2 regions of the Salinicoccus sp. RF5 genome follow, and region 1 is predicted to be linked to the other one. Evidence: predicted binding sites of a transcription regulator. Region 1 holds the regulator's gene; the other holds the start of a gene.

Region 1 (3,167 bases):
TTTCTTCGCAATGGTTTTGACGAGCGTGGATTTTCCGATACCATTCGGACCGATGATCGCCAGACGGTCCCCCTTATCGACGTTCAGGGTGATGCCGCTGTTCAGCGTCTCTTCATATCCGATGTCGAGGCTCTTGATACGGAGGACATCGTTTCCACTCTCCCTTTTTATATCGAAGGAGAAACGTGCACTTTTTCTGTCGATCTGCGGCGTATCCATCCGGTCCATCTGCTCAAGCTTCTTGCGGCGGCTTTTTGCCATATTGCTCGTCGAAGCCCGTGCGATGTTCTTTTCGACGAAGGTTTCGAGCTGTTTGATCTCCTTCTGCTGATGTTCGTAGGCTTTCATGCGAAGGCTGTAGTTCTTTTCCTTTTCCTTCACGTACTTTGTATAGTTCGAGTGATAGAGTGTCCCACGGTTCATCTCCACTTCAAAGATCTTATCGACCGTGCGGTCGAGGAAGTAGCGGTCATGGCTGATGATTGCGATTGCACCTGTAAAACTGTTCAGGTACTGTTCAAGCCAAGCCACGGTGTCCATGTCCAGGTGGTTGGTCGGTTCATCGAGAAGGAGCAGGTCCGGCTTTGACAGCAGCATCTGGCCCAGGGCGAGGCGTGTCTTCTGGCCGCCCGAGAATGCATCGACGTTGCGGTCGAGGTCGTCCTTGGTGAAATTGAGTCCGGTGATGACCGTCTTGATCTGTGCATCGATCGTGTACCCTCCCTGGGACTCGAATGAATTCTGCAGGGTATCATAACGTTCCACCTGCTCGCTGTAGGCAGGATCGTCGTAGTCATGTTCTGCCAGCCAAGTCGTTACTTTCTGCATCTCCTCCTGGATGTGGAGCAGGTGCGAGAACGGCCGCATCATTTCATCCTGCACAGTCTGGGAGGATTCCAGTGTCATCTGCTGGGTCAGGTAGCCGATGGAGATGCCTTTCGGAGTGGTGATCTGCCCCTCATCAAGCCCAAGTTCGCCTGCCATCATTTTCATGAGCGTGGTCTTTCCGGCACCGTTCTTCCCCACGATGCCGACGGTTTCGCCCTTTTTTATTTCAAGATTTATATTTTCAAAAATCATGTCTGTACCGAATGATTTCTTTACATTTCCCAACTGCATCACTATCATATTCATTACCTCACTTTCTTCAAGTCTACAATAAATAAATAAAAAAAACGATGAAATTAAACGACGTTGACTACACTATGAAAATCGAGATATGCTATAATATATCAACAGAGTGTAATAAACGAGGTGTGGGACATTTGAACAGTAAAAAGAAAATCCCAAATGCAACTATGAAACGTCTCCCTTTATACTATAGATTTTTTAAGAACGCTGAAAAATCCGGTGTGGACAGAGTCTCATCCAGAGAGATCAGTGAGGCATTGGATATTGACTCTGCCACTATAAGGCGAGACTTCTCCTATTTTGGGGAGCTTGGTAGAAAAGGGTACGGCTACAATGTCAAAAGCCTTCTGAACTTCTTCATGGAACACATCCAGGGGAATGAAGTGAAGAATGTTGCGATCATTGGTGCCGGCAATCTGGGCAGCGCGTTATTAAACTACAAATTCAGTAATATAAATGATAGAATGAACGTAGTTGCCGCCTTTGACAGCAATGATGAAATTGTTGGAACATCCATCAACGATACATTAGTATATCATCCAGATGAACTTGAAGATATGGTCAGTAGACATAACATAGACGTTGCGATACTCACCCTGCCGGCAGAGGTCAGCCAGGCGATGGCTGAACGGCTTGTAGATGCGGGCATCAAGGGTATACTCAACTTCACGCCTATCAGATTGGACGTAAATGATGGAATCTATGTACACAATATAGATTTGAGTGTTGAATTGCAGGCGCTATTCTTTTATATGAAACATATCTAGGAGGGGTAATATGCTTGAAATGTTTATGCCGGGGACACTTATGGCAGTAGGGCCGACAAGTATGATTGTAATCGCTGTGGTAGCATTGATCATATTCGGACCCAAGAAGCTTCCTCAGTTCGGACGCGCAATGGGCTCCACTTTAAAGGAATTTAAAGACGCAACCAAGGGCCTTGCTACGGATGATGATGACGAAGAAGAACTCGAGAGAAAAAAGCAGCCGAAGAAAATTGAAGCGGTTGAAGTTGAAAAAGCTGAAGAAACAAAAGTATAAAGATTTGGAGGTGGCGAAAGCCACCTTTTTTTAAAGAGTTTAAAGAGGTGAAAAGTAAGATGACAGACTCGGAAAAAAAAGAATTTACCGAGCACCTGGAAGAGTTGAGGAAGCGTCTGCTCATTGTCATGTATTTCTTTGTCGGCGCGTTGATTATAGGGTTTTTCCTCTCCAAGCCACTGATATACCAGATGCAGAATGCCCCATGGGCAGAGTCGATCCAAATGCACGCATTCCAGGTCACGGACCCGTTGAAGATCTATCTGCTCGTGATCGTCATAATCGGTCTTGTAGTGGTGTTGCCGGTCATCATGTATCAGCTTTGGGCATTTGTGGCACCGGGGTTGTATGGCAATGAACGGAAGTTGACGCTGAGCTACATCCCGATCGTCATGATCCTCATGCTGATCGGCATGGCTTTCGGCTACTTCGTTCTCGTACCCTATATCATCCAGTTCACTTTCGATCTTTCGGAAGACATGGGGATCGAGACGACCATCGGCATCAACCAGTATTTCGGGTTCCTCTTCAGGACGGTCCTGCCATTCGGCGTCATCTTCCAGATGCCGATCCTGGTGCTTTTCCTGACACAGCTTGGCCTGTTGACGCCGATGTTCCTCAAGAAGAACAGAAAGTATGCCTATTTCATCCTTCTGGTGATTGCGGCGCTCATTGCCCCGCCAGATCTGATGACGCATATCATGCTGACGATACCAATGATCGTACTATACGAAATCAGCATATACATCTCAAAAATCGGCTATCGGAGGCATTTGAAGGCAGAACAGAAGGCAATAGAAGAATCTTTGGATTCCGACTAGGGAGGTATTCAGGGTGAAATTCGATTCGAACACTGAAGCGTTTAAAACGTTGGGAGAAGCGGACAATGACTCATTGAATGAACGGCTTGAACAGGCACAGGATGACCAGTGGAGGCAGAAATACCATGTACAGCCCATTGCCGGCAGCATGAATTCGATTGCCGGATTCGTCCA
Region 2 (3,167 bases), on a different contig from region 1:
CCGGTCTTCCTGATCGGCTTCGGGATGGGTATAGAGGGTGCCGCAGTATCGACGGTCGCCTCCCAGGGCATCGCTTTCCTCTACAGCGTCTACTACTCGGTGAAGCACAACCTGATTCCTTTCACAAAGCCAAAGCTGCCTTCCAGTAAGGAAGTCCGCCTGATCTTCAATCTTGGTGTTCCTGCCGGGTTGCAGATGGCCGTCATCCATGCGGGTGTCGCCGCCATCCTCAGTGTGGTCACCCAGTTCGGCGGGCAGACGGTGGCGGGCTTCAGTGCCGCCCAGCGACTCGACAGTCTGATCATGCTGCCTGCAATGGCACTCGGTACTGCAGTGAACAGCATGGCCGGGCAGAACATCGGAATCAACGACTGGGCACGTGTCAGGCAGATCGCGAAAAATGCCGCCCTCTATAATTTCGGACTCATGGTGGCCGTCGCAGTCTTCGTCATCATCTTTGCGGAATTCGGCATGCGCCTCTTCATAGAGGATGAGGAAGCGGTGCAGTTTGGGGCCCGGTACTTGCGTATCGTCGCGCTCTGCTATCCATTCCTTGGACTGAACTTCGTCCTCAATGGCATCGTGCGTGCTTCCGGAGCGATGTACCAGGTGCTTGCACTGAACATCATTTCCTTCTGGATATTGCGGTACCCATTGACCGCCCTGTTCGCCTCCCAGTTTGGAGAGGTGGGCATCGGTATCGGCATGGGCATGAGTTTCATACTCAGCAGCGCATTTGCATTCGCCTACTACAATTTCGGCGGCTGGAGGCACAAGCAGCTGTTTGGAGAAAGTGGATAGTGTTCATGGATATACAGAAAGCTGCCTCCAGGGGCAGCTTTTTTGTTCTCTTAAAATTATACATTCCAAAAATCCTCATCATCCTTATCGGTGAGTTCAAAGGTGTGGATCTGCAAGAACAGTCCGGCTGCGAACGTTATGGTGAAGACAGCCAGAAATACAATCCAGGATGCATTAAAGAAGCTGGGCAGGAAAAATAACAGAAGCATGAGAAAGGTAATCAGGCTGCTTTTCTTCCTGTAACTGTTGGTCAGGTACTGTGCTTCCCCACAATGGGGGCATGGCATCCCCCTATCCAATGAGAAAGATTTCCTCAACTTCTCTTTGAAAGTCCATTGTGTGCCGCAATTTGTGCATCGTGTCATAACGAGGCCTCCTGTGGATTTTAATTGATTGTCTCATATTTCCAGAAAGCTCTACAAATGGATAAATCAATATCGACGCAGAATCGACACAACTTTTTTATAATTATATGTGAATTAATTCACGATAATGATATACTTTACTTGTGATATATTGAACAATCATTTGGAGGGATGTTCATGTTGAAGGAAAAAGTTCAAAGAACAGATGCATGGGAAGGTTTCAGAGAAGGACGCTGGAACAGGAAAGTGGATGTCAGGGAATTCATCCAGCTGAACTATACATTGTATGAAGGAACGGATGAATTTCTGTCAGGCCCGACGGAAGCGACGGAACGCCTGTGGAAGCAGGTGCTGGAATTGTCCAAAGAAGAACGCGAACGTGGCGGCATGTGGGACATGGATACGAAGACCGTATCGACGATCACTTCCCATGATGCGGGTTACCTGGATGAGAAGCTGGAAACGATTGTAGGGGTGCAGACGGATGCCCCATTCAAACGCTCCATGCAGCCATTCGGCGGCATCCGTATGGCGAAAGCGGCATGCGAAGCTTATGGCTATGAGCTCGACAAGGAGACGGAGAGCATATTCACCGACTACCGCAAGACGCATAACCAGGGTGTATTCGATGCCTATTCGAAGGAGATGCTGGCATGCCGCAAGGCGGGCATCATTACAGGACTGCCTGATGCATACGGCCGCGGACGCATCATCGGAGATTACCGGAGAGTGGCGCTTTACGGCATAGATTTCCTCATGAAGGAGAAGAAGGATGAATTCGACAGCATGACGACCGTCATGACGGAAGATGTCATCCGTCTGCGTGAGGAGATGTCGGAACAGTATCGTGCACTGGGTGAATTGAAAGCACTCGGGGAAATATATGGCTTCGACCTCAGCCGTCCGGCACAAGATTTCAGGGAAGCGGTCCAGTGGACATATCTTGCCTATCTTGCAGCGGTCAAAGAACAGAACGGTGCTGCTATGAGTCTGGGCCGTACGTCGACTTTCCTCGACATCTACGCAGAACGCGATCTTGCAGCGGGTGTTGCGACTGAAGAAGAGGTGCAGGAGATCATCGATCACTTCATCATGAAGCTCCGTCTTGTAAAGTTCGCCCGTACACCGGACTATAACGAGCTGTTCTCGGGAGATCCGACATGGGTGACGGAATCCATTGGCGGCGTCGGCATCGACGGCCGGGCACTTGTGACGAAAAACTCATTCCGTTTCCTGCATTCACTCGACAATCTTGGACCGGCACCGGAGCCGAACCTCACAGTACTGTGGTCGGAACAGCTGCCGGCGAACTTCAAGACCTATTGTGCAAAAATGAGCATCAAGACAAGCTCCATCCAATACGAGAATGATGATCTGATGCGGGAGAGCTATGGTGATGACTACGGCATCGCATGCTGTGTGTCCGCAATGAGAATCGGGAAGCAGATGCAGTTCTTCGGCGCCCGTGCGAACCTGGCCAAGACCCTGCTCTACGCAATCAATGGCGGAAGGGATGAAAAATCCGGCGTCCAGGTCGCTCCTGGGTTCTCGCCTGTCACTTCTGAAGTGCTTGATTATGGTGAAGTGGATAGGAAATTCGACGAAATGATGGAATGGCTCGCTGGAGTCTACATCAATTCCCTGAATGTCATCCACTATATGCACGATAAGTACAGCTACGAAAGGATTGAGATGGCGCTGCATGATACAGATGTCCACCGTACGATGGCGACAGGCATCGCAGGACTGTCGGTCGTTGCCGATTCACTGTCGGCCATCAAGTACGCCACAGTGAAACCGATCCGCAATGAAGAAGGTGTCGCCGTCGACTTTGAAGTTGAAGGCGATTATCCGAAGTACGGCAATAATGATGCGCGGGTCGACGACATCGCAATCGAACTCGTGGAACGCTTCATGACGAAACTGAGGAAGCATAGGACATACCGCGACTCGGAGCATACCATGAGCGTCCTCACCATCACCTCAAATGTCGTCTACGGC

The links. Region 1 encodes Rex, which represses fermentation and respiration genes when NADH is low (regulators of the CRP and FNR family bind a similar motif). Its sites were predicted from a motif close to TTGTGAAATATTTCACAA; they were not measured.
Region 2: a site for Rex is predicted at 1,274-1,291, ahead of pflB (formate C-acetyltransferase). Genes of this name have one in related genera too.

What each region holds. Positions count from the first base shown of each region.
Region 1 covers NZ_JAJGRC010000003.1:3,860-7,026, forward strand. The annotation lists gene LLU09_RS09240 (ABC-F family ATP-binding cassette domain-containing protein) at 1-1,128, opposite strand, end outside; gene LLU09_RS09245 (redox-sensing transcriptional repressor Rex) at 1,266-1,898, shown strand; gene LLU09_RS09250 (twin-arginine translocase TatA/TatE family subunit) at 1,939-2,172, shown strand; gene tatC (twin-arginine translocase subunit TatC) at 2,232-2,993, shown strand; gene LLU09_RS09260 (glycoside hydrolase family 32 protein) at 3,007-3,167, shown strand, end outside.
Region 2 covers NZ_JAJGRC010000004.1:101,529-104,695, forward strand. The annotation lists gene LLU09_RS11375 (MATE family efflux transporter) at 1-801, shown strand, start outside; gene LLU09_RS12705 (TIGR04104 family putative zinc finger protein) at 858-1,166, opposite strand; gene pflB (formate C-acetyltransferase) at 1,344-3,167, shown strand, end outside.